Regions from separate parts of the Pseudomonas sp. KH_040 genome, predicted to be linked through region 3. Evidence: predicted binding sites of a transcription regulator. Region 3 holds the regulator's gene; each other region holds the start of a gene.

Region 1 (3,868 bases), 1.3 Mb from region 3:
GAAAATTGTTGGCCCCTCCCAGAGTAAGTATTGCTTTATCGCTGCTGGGGTAATTGGCTCAAACTTGACCGCTGCTGCATCAATATTTGGGATTCTCGGGGCAATGTCCTTGAGAAAGAATTTGTAGGCGATCTTTCGCGAGTTTGATCTGAATGTCTGGTCACGAAGATCCGTTGCTTTGCCTTTTCTTCTCATTGTTTTCATCTGTTTGGATCTGGTCGCAGAAGATAGCCAGCAGAGAGGGGGCAGCGAAATCAGACGTGGGGGACGCGTTTTGTAGGACGTTACTTCTGTGAGTGGAGGATTTCGGAGTAGGGGGGGGAGATAACGAAGACACAAAAAAGGTCATTTCAGTGGTATCGCTGAAATGACCTTTGGTGAGGTTGCAGCGCAAAAATTCAGATCAATTGCAGAGCCTTTTTCCACCATGAGTTCACAACCGTGCGGTTTACCAGCTCTCGCTCCGTCACCATGTGTGGCACATCTTGTAACCGAATCCACGGCTGGTTATTCCAGTGCAACAAACTCAACGTCATGTCCGGCCAACTGAGCAAGCTGAGGTGTGGACGTTCGCTTGTGGTGGGATGTTGGGCGTCGCGCAGGGTGGGGATGACCTGGTGGGTGAGCCATTCGCGCAGCGAGCGGTATTCGGGGCAGTAGTGGTAGACGAGGAGGGCGTAGATGCCGGATTCGCTGATCAGCAGAGCGTTTTCGATTTGGTTGTGGATGAGGGTTTTGCGGGTCTGGTATTGGTCGGGGTCGAGTTTTCGCAGCATGCGTTCGTTGAGGTAGATGTGCAGCAGGCGGCTCAGGTCTCGGGCGCAGAACCAGGGTTGGTTCTGGATGAGGAGGGCGTGGAGGGGGAGTTTGTGGCGGGTAAAGATGTGCGGGGTCAGATAAGTCTCTTCTTGATTCATTGAGCAGTTCCTCTTGCTTAAGGGGCTGCCCTCAATCGTCGCCAAACGATTGGGTGGCAGTTGTACGCGGGTTGGCGAACCGGAGCAAAAGGAACCCGGCAGACCCGAAGGTCTCCCACGCACAACCGCCATGAAACGATGTGGCGGTAAATGTAGCCGCCATCATGGTTGTCGTGCGCCTTAAGCTGTTCGGGTCGCCAAACCCGCTGCTGAACATTCAGCATCGGGTGAGCTTAGAAACCTGGGCTTTTCGGCGCAATCGGACGGCGGTCATTCAGGTTGTAGGACGTTGCCGGGATGGTTGAAGGGCTGGAGATCAAAAGATCGCAGCCTTCGGCAGCTCCTACAGGGGGCGCGGATTATTCCGCGGGCGGCGTCAGCTTCGCTTCCATCTCGGCAACCTTGGCTTCGAGGCTTTCGAGGCGTGCGCGAGTACGCGCCAACACAACCATCTGACTATCAAATTCTTCACGGCTGACCAGATCGAGTTTGCTGAAGGCACTCTGCAGCAGCATCTTGAACTGGCTTTCGATTTCGGCTTTCGGCAGCGGGGTGTCGCCGTTGAACAGGCGGGAGGCGGTGCCGCTCAGGGCGTCGAGGAAGTCTTTGGGCGCGAGCATGGTGGATGTCCTGGAAACAATGGCCGGCAGTGTATCACGCAGTGTCTATAGTCAATCTCGTGGTCAGGGATGCACGCTTTTCGCGCAGGCGGACGGATGGCGACGCACCGTTGTTGTGCGTATCCGGATGGCGTTTTGCACGGGATGCCTTGCGGCAGCGGCCAAGGGATTGAAATCAGGGGATTTTGGCGAGATGGCAAGGTTTCTGCTTAGTCACCTTCGACCCATGCACTGATGCAGTCGCTGTGACGAATGCAGTGCGGCAGACGGAGCGGGGAGTTTCGTCAGCAGCGGTTAGCTGGCGTCAGTCGGGCAGGTAAGGCCGACGATGCGTTACAAAGCCAGGCACTGCGCTTAGACTTGAGTCGGGTTTGTTTTCCTGGGGCAAGTCCACCAATTCGGGAGAGAGTTTCATGAAGCTAGTCACTGCCATCATCAAGCCGTTCAAGTTGGACGACGTGCGCGAGTCGCTGTCCGAAATCGGCGTGCAGGGCATTACCGTTACTGAAGTCAAAGGCTTCGGCCGGCAGAAGGGTCACACCGAGCTGTATCGCGGCGCGGAATATGTGGTCGATTTTCTGCCCAAGGTGAAAATCGACGTGGCCATCGACGACAAGGATCTGGATCGGGTGATCGAGGCGATCACCAAGGCGGCCAACACCGGCAAGATCGGTGACGGCAAGATCTTCGTGGTCAATCTGGAACAGGCGATTCGCATCCGTACCGGCGAAACCGATACCGACGCGATTTAAACGCCGCCACAAACCCCAACGCCCCAGGAGAAAACAATATGACTCTGCGTAAATTCGCAGGGCTAGGAGCCCTGTTGTCCATCGTAATGCCAAGCCTTGCAATGGCGGCAGACGAAGTGGCGGCCCCAGTCCTCAATTCCGGCGACACTGCCTGGATGCTCACCTCGACGGCACTCGTGCTGTTCATGACCATCCCCGGCCTGGCGCTGTTCTACGGCGGCATGGTTCGCTCGAAAAACATTCTTTCCGTGATGATGCAGTGCTTCGCCATTACCGGTCTGATCAGCATCCTGTGGGTCATTTATGGCTACAGCATTGCGTTCGACACCACCGGCATGGAGCAGGGCGTCGTCAACTTCAACTCGTTCTTCGGCGGCATGGGCAAGGCGTTCCTCGCCGGTGTCACGCCTTCGAGCCTGACCGGCCCAGCGGCTTTGTTCCCTGAGGCGGTGTTCATCACCTTCCAGATGACCTTCGCGATCATCACCCCGGCGCTGATCGTCGGTGCGTTCGCTGAGCGGATGAAGTTCTCCGCGATGCTGATCTTCATGGGCATCTGGTTCACCCTGGTTTACGCGCCGATCGCGCACATGGTCTGGTCCGGCAACGGCGGCCTGATGTGGGACTGGGGCGTGCTCGACTTCGCGGGCGGCACCGTGGTGCACATCAACGCCGGTGTCGCCGGTCTGATTGCCTGCCTGGTGCTGGGCAAGCGTAAAGGCTTCCCGACCACCCCGATGGCTCCGCACAACCTCGGTTACACCCTGATGGGCGCGGCGATGCTGTGGGTCGGCTGGTTCGGCTTCAACGCCGGTTCCGCTGCGGCGGCTAACGGCACCGCCGGCATGGCGATGCTGGTTACCCAGATCGCTACCGCTGCTGCGGCACTGGGCTGGATGTTTGCCGAGTGGGTCACCCACGGCAAGCCAAGCGCACTGGGTATCGCATCGGGTGTGGTGGCCGGTCTGGTCGCGATTACTCCGGCTGCCGGCACCGTGGGCCCGATGGGTGCACTGGTGATCGGTCTGGCCGCAGGCGTGGTGTGCTTCTTCTGCGCCACCACCCTGAAACGCAAACTCGGTTATGACGATTCCCTGGATGCGTTCGGCGTGCACGGTATCGGCGGTATCCTCGGCGCGATCCTCACCGGTGTGTTCGCAGCTCCGGCTCTGGGTGGCTTCGGCACCGTTACCGATATCGGTGCGCAAGTCTGGATTCAGGTCAAAGGCGTGGGCTTCACGGTGATCTACACCGCGATCGTCACCTTCATCATCCTCAAGGTACTCGACGCTGTGATGGGTCTGCGTGTGACCGAGGAAGAAGAGTCGGTTGGCCTCGATCTGGCACAACACAACGAACGCGGCTACAACCTGTAAGTACGCGCATTAAAAAATTTGCCCGGTTCGCCGGGCATTTTTTTGTCTGGAATTTGTCGCAGAGAGAGCAGCTGAAAGGATTTTTCGTACGGCTTTGGTCGTGTTTACGACGAGCGTTTTTCTGCGGCCAATGGCTTACATCATTGCAGGATTATTAGGGCCTTTGTTTTTTCCCAGAGCGCGCTAGAATGCGCCCCGAACGT
Region 2 (3,868 bases), 1.0 Mb from region 3:
GGTAATCGTCGAGGGTGCCGGTAATCAGCAGCGGCATGGCCAATTCGTGCAGACCATCACCGCGACCGTCCTGCGGCATCAGCGACAGCGAATAACTGATGTCGAGCATCCGTGCGAGGTTTTCCGCCCGCTCCAGGTAACGCGACATCCAATACAGATCCGAGGCAGTTCTACTTAACATGGCAAGCTTCCTTCAATCCTCGACCACCCAGGTGTCCTTGGTACCGCCGCCCTGGGAGGAATTCACCACCAGGGAGCCTTCACGCAGTGCCACACGGGTCAAACCACCGGGCACCACGCGGGTTTCGCGCCCGGACAAGACAAACGGGCGCAAGTCGATATGGCGCGGCGCAATGCCGTTTTCGACAAAGGTCGGACAGGTCGACAGCGACAGCGTCGGTTGCGCGATATACGCATGGGGCTTGGCCTTGATGCGTTCGCGGAAGGCATCGATTTCCGCTTTCGTCGATGCCGGCCCCACCAACATCCCGTACCCGCCGGACCCCTGAGTTTCCTTGACCACCAGATCTGGAAGATTGGCCAGCACATGGGAAAGTTCAGACGGGTTGCGGCACTGCCAGGTCGGCACGTTCTTCAGGATCGGCTCTTCATCGAGGTAGAAACGGATCATGTCGGTGACAAACGGGTATACCGATTTGTCGTCCGCCACACCGGTGCCGATGGCGTTGGCCAGCACCACGTTGCCAGAGCGATAGGACGACAGCAGCCCCGGCACGCCGAGCATCGAGTCGGGATTGAACGCCAGCGGATCGAGGAACGCGTCGTCGAGGCGGCGATAAATCACGTCCACCGCTTTCGGGCCGTCGGTGGTGCGCATGAAGACCTTGTCGTCACGCACAAACAGGTCCGCACCCTCGACCAGTTCAACGCCCATTTCCCGCGCGAGAAACGCGTGCTCGAAGAATGCACTGTTGAAGCGCCCCGGTGTCAGCACCACCACGCTTGGGTCATCAATCGGGCTGGAGCTTTTAAGGGTGTCGAGCAACAGGTTCGGGTAATGATCGATCGGTGCGATGCGCTGGGCGGCGAACAGCTCCGGGAACAGGCGCATCATCATCTTGCGGTCTTCGAGCATGTAGCTGACGCCGCTCGGCGTACGCAGGTTGTCTTCGAGCACGTAATAGGTGCCGTCGCCGTCGCGCACCAGATCGACGCCGGAGATGTGCGAATAGATATCGCGGTGCAGATCCAGGCCTTGCATCGCCAACTGGTATTGCTCGTTGGCCAGCACCTGTTCGGCGGGAATGATCCCGGCCTTGATGATGCGCTGCTCGTGATAGAGGTCGGCGAGGAACATGTTCAACGCCTTGACCCGCTGGATGCAGCCGCGCTCGACGATCCGCCACTCACTGGCAGGGATGCTGCGCGGGATGGTGTCGAAAGGAATCAGGCGCTCAGTGCCCTGCTCGTCGCCATAGAGCGTGAACGTGATGCCGGCGCGATGGAACAGCAGATCGGCCTCGCGTCGCCGCTGGGCCAGCAGTTCGTCTGGCGTATCGGCCAGCCAGCGGGCGAACTCCCGATAATGCGGGCGAACCTGGCCGCCGGCATCGTACATCTCATCAAAATAGGTGCGGATCATGCCGTACTCCTTGTCACCCGGACATACAGGCCTTCGCAAGGCCCGTGCCATCGGCATAAACGCTTTGATTTCAATCGGTTGGAAATACACGCCGCAGGCACCGCACCATTCCTGTGCGGCAATTGCCCCAACCGGATTGCCCCCGCTTCATTGCGACGCACTGCATCGCCTATCACCAGCATAGTCAGAGTTGATTTCACTGCCCGGCGCTGCCTGCGGATAATCCGCGCATTCGCTGCAAAACTTCGCCGACTACAACGTCACGAAGCGCCCAGCTCAACTGATTGGGCTTGCCCCGGCAGCCCGCCCCGCTGTAACCCTGACCGGTTTCCTCTCCTTATCGGTCTTCCCTTTTAGCCACCCTCTCCGGTGGCTTTTTTTTGCCTCGGTTTCTTGTTTCAGGGTTTTGCCAGAGCATTTCGCTTACGCCGGAAATGACAACGGCCAACCCGAAGGTCAGCCGTTGTTCAACAAATGAAACCAGAGATCAGTTCAAACGGTGGCGGTTGCGCACCTCCTGTTTCACACCCCAGCCTTCGATAATGCCGCCCAGAGGTTCAACCACGGCAGAGAATCCCTGCTCGAAGTCGCCAATATCGTCATACGTCGCGTACATCACTTTGCTTAATTCCAGCGCCCACGCACCGTCATCACGCACGCTGACCTGGGCATTGATGGATTCACCGCGAAATTTGCCTGCCGCCCTGCGCGCCCGCTCCTCGTCCGGGAAAATGGCATAGAACTCGATGGGATGGAATCGGGAAAAATCGAAACCGCCTTCTTTCATGCGGCGCAGAACATTGCTGCTGATGTCTTCTTGATAGGCTGTGCTCATGAATCGTCCCCCTCGCATAGATGGATAGACTTTCCGTATTCCCGCCCCGGGCCTTTGGCCAAAGTACTACGGCAACGTGGTTGCACGCGGGAACAAGCATGTAGCTGACAAGACCAGACCTTAGCGATCCGTTCGCTGATCTCGCTTGCAGAGTAGCCCCAAGTTAGAGCTGCTGCCAAGGCCTGGTGTGAAAGGTGACAGGAAGAATGTCAGATGGGAGTGATGCTGCGGATTTCAATGCTGTTCTGGGTTTTCAGACTTTTCACGCCAGCATCGGCGGTACGCCCTTCCAGATCGTTCAGGTCCAGTTCGGCGGCGACGGGCAGAAGCCGTGCCTTGATCAATCGAGCGGCCTCATCGTCACTGGGGCATTCCGCGCGCTCGAACACCTCATCGACAATTTCACCATGATCGTCCACGAAAGTGACTTTCCACTTTTGCATCGGTGCCTCCTCGATCAAACCCGCAAATGGGCTTACACCTATCTCGACTGTATGCGCCGAAAGTTGGTTCAAAAGGATTACAGCGGACAAAGATGAAAAAAACGACATTTACTGTAGGAGTGAGCCTGCTCGCGATAGCGATTTCTCATCCAACGCTGATGTTGGTAGACAAACCGTAATCGCGAGCAGGCTCACTCCTACAAAGACTTGCAGCGATTATTCAGTCGTTGCTTGGCTTGTTGATCGCCTGCAGCACGTACTGCGGCAAGGCGAACGCGCCGATGTGGATTTCCGGGTTGTAGTAGCGGGTGACGATACCGCTGCCAATGAAGCGCTGTTGCAGGGTTTCACGGCTCAGCTTGCGGTAAGCCGGGTTGGTCGAGCCCCAGGCGAAAGTCATCGAGCCACCGATGTAGGTCGGTACGGCCGCCTGGTAGAAGTGCCAGTCCGGGAACAAGCTGTTCAGGCGACCGGCGGTGGTTTTCACTTCGTCGATCTGCATGAACGGCGTGCCGTTCTGGGTCACGAGGATGCCGCCCTCGTTCAGGCAACGATGGCAGGCCTGATAGAAGTTTTCCGAGAACAGCACTTCACCCGGGCCGATCGGATCGGTGGAGTCGGAGATGATTACGTCGAATTTTTCCGTGGTGGTGGCGACGAAACGCATGCCGTCGTCGATCACCAGGTTCAGACGTGGATCGTCGTAGGCGCCGCTGGAGTGGTTCGGCAGGAACTCTTTGCACATGTCGACCACGGTGCCGTCGATCTCGACCATGGTGATGTGCTCGACACCGGCGTGCTTGGTCACTTCGCGCAGCATACCGCCGTCACCGCCGCCGATGATCAGCACACGCTTGGCGCTACCGTGGGCGAGGATCGGCACGTGAGTGAGCATTTCGTGGTAGATGAATTCGTCGGCTTCGGTGGTCTGAATCACGCCGTCCAGTGCCATGACACGGCCCATGCGCGGGTTCTGGAAGATCACCA
Region 3 (3,868 bases):
CGTCGATCTTCCGCAAACTGTCGGTGGCCGACAACATCATGGCCATCCTCGAGACCCGCCAGGAGCTCGACAAGGCCGGCCGTCGCAAAGAGCTGGAAAACCTGCTGCAGGAATTCCACATCAGTCACATCCGCGACAACCTCGGCATGAGCCTGTCCGGTGGTGAACGCCGCCGTGTGGAAATCGCTCGCGCGCTGGCAACGGCACCGAAATTCATCCTGCTCGACGAACCGTTCGCCGGTGTCGACCCGATTTCGGTCGGCGACATCAAGCAGATCATCCACCACCTCAAGGCCAAGGGCATTGGTGTACTGATCACCGACCACAACGTCCGTGAGACGCTGGACATCTGCGAAACCGCTTACATCGTCAACGACGGTCAGTTGATTGCCGAGGGCGATGCAGAAACCATCCTGGCCAACGATCTGGTCAAGGAAGTGTATCTGGGCCACGAGTTCCGCCTGTAAGCGCAACAGTGCCCGGTGCGCCGCCCGGGCGCTGTATCGATTCAAGCAGGATTTAATACGCTTTAATTGTTACAGCGCTCTAGGCAAACACTTCAGTTTCAGGCATATAATTTGCTTAAGTTTGGCGCTTCGGCGCCCTGTAGTGGATGGCGCATAGCGCCGGCGAATAAGGTGTTAAGCCCCTGCCATGAAACCATCGCTAGTCTTGAGAATGGGCCAGCAGCTGACGATGACACCGCAGCTGCAACAGGCCATCCGTCTGCTCCAATTGTCGACCCTGGATCTGCAACAGGAAATCCAGGAGGCTCTGGAATCCAATCCGATGCTCGAACGCCAGGAAGAAGGCGACGACTTCGACAATTCCGACCCCATGGCCGACAACGCCGAACAGAAGCCCGCCACCGAAATCCAGGAACCGTCCTATCAGGAAACTGCCCCGACGGTGGACAACCTCGAGGAGGGCGAATGGAACGAGCGCATCCCCAACGAGCTTCCGGTCGACACCGCTTGGGAAGACGTCTACCAGACCAGTGCCAGCAGCCTGCCGAGCAGCGACGATGACGAGTGGGACTTCACCACACGCACCTCCGTCGGCGAGAGCCTGCAAAGCCATCTGCTGTGGCAACTGAACCTTGCACCGATGTCCGACACCGATCGCCTGATCGCCGTCACCCTGATCGATTGCATCAACAATCAGGGCTACCTGGATGAAACCCTCGAAGAGATCCTCGAGGCGTTCGATCCGGAACTGGACATCGAACTGGACGAAATCGAAGCCGTCCTGCACCGCATTCAACAATTTGAACCAGCCGGCATCGGCGCCCGCAACCTCGGCGAATGCCTGCTGCTGCAATTGCGCCAGCTGCCAGCCAAGACGCCTTGGCTGGCTGAAGCCAAGCGTCTGGTCAGCGATTACATCGACCTGCTCGGCGGCCGCGACTACAGCCAGTTGATGCGTCGCATGAAGCTCAAGGAAGACGAACTGCGTCAGGTCATCGAACTGGTGCAGAGCCTGAATCCGCGCCCAGGCTCGCAAATCGAGTCGACTGAAGCCGAATATGTTGTCCCTGACGTTATCGTGCGCAAGGACAACGAACGCTGGCTGGTCGAGCTCAATCAGGAGTCGGTGCCACGCCTGCGCGTCAATGCCCAGTACGCCGGTTTCGTGCGTCGCGCCGACACCAGCGCCGACAACACCTTCATGCGCAATCAGTTGCAGGAAGCCCGCTGGTTCATCAAGAGCCTGCAGAGCCGCAACGAAACCCTGATGAAAGTTGCCACCCAGATCGTCGAGCATCAGCGCGGTTTTCTGGAGTACGGCGACGAAGCCATGAAGCCGCTGGTCCTGCATGACATCGCCGAAGCGGTCGGCATGCACGAATCAACGATTTCACGGGTGACCACACAGAAATTCATGCATACCCCGCGCGGTATTTATGAGTTGAAATACTTTTTCTCCAGCCACGTCAGCACCTCCGAAGGCGGCGAATGCTCGTCCACAGCGATCCGCGCGATCATCAAAAAACTGGTTGCAGCGGAAAATCAGAAAAAGCCGTTGAGTGACAGCAAGATCGCTGGTTTACTGGAGGCACAAGGCATTCAGGTGGCTCGCCGCACCGTCGCCAAGTACCGCGAATCCCTCGGGATCGCGCCTTCGAGCGAACGCAAGCGGTTGATGTAAGCCACGTTACAGCGTTCCAGTGGCAGGCTTTTCGGCCTGCCGCTTTATGCACTGGCAACGAAGGAGAAGCTGTATGCAAGTCAACATCAGTGGACACCAACTGGAAGTGACCCAACCTCTGCGTTCCTACATCGAGGAAAAACTCCAACGACTGGAGCGACATTTCGACAAGATCACCAACGTGCAAGTCACGATGTGCGTCGAAAAGCTGAAGCAGAAAATTGAAGCCACCTTGCATATACCCGGCAGCGAAGTGGTCGCTAACGCAGAAGATACTGATATGTATGCTGCGATCGACTCACTGACCGACAAGCTGGATCGCCAACTCAAAAAGCATAAGGAAAAGACCCAGAGCCTCCTTCAGGGCGCTACCGGTCGTTAACATCCCTAATCCATGATCCGACTTGAAACCATCCTGACCCCCGGCCGTTCCCTCGTGAACGTGCCGGGCGGCAGTAAAAAGAAAGCCCTCGAACAAATTGCCAACCTGATCGCCCGCGAAGTGCCGGATCTGGAGATGCAAGATGTCTTCGAGGCGTTGATTGCCCGTGAAAAACTCGGCTCCACCGGTTTTGGTAACGGCATCGCCATTCCTCACTGCCGTCTCAAGGGTTGCCAGTCGCCTATCAGCGCCTTGATGCACCTTGATACGCCAATCGATTTCGACGCCATTGATGGCGCTCCGGTTGACCTGCTGTTCGTACTGCTGGTCCCGGAAGCCGCCACCGATGCGCACCTGGAGTTGCTGCGTCAGATCGCCAGCATGCTCGACCGCAAGGACGTGCGCGATAAACTGCGCAGCGCCGCGAGCAACGAAGCCTTGTATCAGGTTGTCCTGGACGAGCAGAACGGGCATTAATCATGCGCTTGATCATCGTCAGCGGCCGTTCCGGCTCGGGTAAAAGTACGGCTCTGGATGTCCTTGAGGACAATGGCTATTACTGCATCGACAACCTTCCTGCAGGCTTGCTGCCGGAACTGGCCGAACGCGCGCTGATTCACACTGAGCTGGCGCAACCGCTGGTGGCCGTGTCCATCGATGCGCGCAACCTGCCGAGCCACCTGACGCGCTTTCCGGAGCTGCTTGAAGATGTCCGGGGAAAGCACATCCAGTGCGACGTTCTGTATCTGGACGCCGACGAAGAAACCCTGCTCAAGCGTTTCTCCGAGACTCGCCGTCGCCATCCACTGAGCAACGCCAACCGCTCGCTGGCCGAGGCGATCCAGGATGAAACCGCCCTGCTCGGCCCGATTGCCGACCTCGCGGACCTGAAGATCAACACCACCAATCTGAACCTGTATCAGTTGCGCGACAGCATCAAGCTGCGCCTGCTGAACCAGCCGGAGCCGGGGACCGCATTTCTGGTCGAGTCCTTCGGCTTCAAGCGCGGCATGCCGGTCGACGCGGATCTGGTATTCGATGTGCGCTGCCTGCCCAATCCGTACTGGAAGCCGGAACTGCGCGCGCAATCAGGTCTCGATGCGCCGGTGGCTGAGTACCTTGCGGCGCAGCCAGAGGTCGAAGAAATGTTCCAGGACATTTTCACTTACCTGCACAAGTGGCTGCCGCGCTTCGCTGCGAGCAACCGCGCCTACGTCACCATTGCCATTGGCTGCACCGGCGGGCATCACCGCTCCGTCTACCTGACCGAACGCCTGGGTCAGGCCCTGCAGAAAACCCTGAAGAACGTCCAGGTTCGCCACCGCGACCTCACTTAAA

Evidence for each region. The regulator sigma-54, encoded in region 3, starts transcription at its own class of promoters, with help from an activator protein. The targets are predictions, from matches to a motif close to ANTGGCATNNANNTTGCTNT.
Region 1: a site for sigma-54 is predicted at 1,730-1,749, ahead of glnK (P-II family nitrogen regulator). Genes of this name have one in related genera too.
Region 2: a site for sigma-54 is predicted at 1,636-1,655, ahead of AC3IUF_RS09285 (circularly permuted type 2 ATP-grasp protein). Genes of this name have one in related genera too.

Annotation. Positions count from the first base shown of each region.
Region 1 is NZ_CM174487.1:6,447,294-6,451,161, reverse strand. Features, by position in the region: gene AC3IUF_RS28905 (N-acetyltransferase) at 1-204, opposite strand, end outside; gene AC3IUF_RS28900 (BRO-N domain-containing protein) at 399-917, opposite strand; gene AC3IUF_RS28895 (accessory factor UbiK family protein) at 1,277-1,537, opposite strand; gene glnK (P-II family nitrogen regulator) at 1,951-2,289, shown strand; gene AC3IUF_RS28885 (ammonium transporter) at 2,328-3,665, shown strand.
Region 2 is NZ_CM174487.1:2,056,170-2,060,037, reverse strand. Features, by position in the region: gene AC3IUF_RS09290 (alpha-E domain-containing protein) at 1-181, opposite strand, end outside; gene AC3IUF_RS09285 (circularly permuted type 2 ATP-grasp protein) at 194-1,603, opposite strand; gene AC3IUF_RS09280 (ribonuclease E inhibitor RraB) at 2,091-2,438, opposite strand; gene AC3IUF_RS09275 (hypothetical protein) at 2,648-2,881, opposite strand; gene speE (polyamine aminopropyltransferase) at 3,102-3,868, opposite strand, start outside.
Region 3 is NZ_CM174487.1:1,029,727-1,033,594, reverse strand. Features, by position in the region: gene lptB (LPS export ABC transporter ATP-binding protein) at 1-467, shown strand, start outside; gene AC3IUF_RS04435 (RNA polymerase factor sigma-54) at 655-2,148, shown strand; gene hpf (ribosome hibernation-promoting factor, HPF/YfiA family) at 2,222-2,530, shown strand; gene ptsN (PTS IIA-like nitrogen regulatory protein PtsN) at 2,543-3,007, shown strand; gene rapZ (RNase adapter RapZ) at 3,010-3,867, shown strand.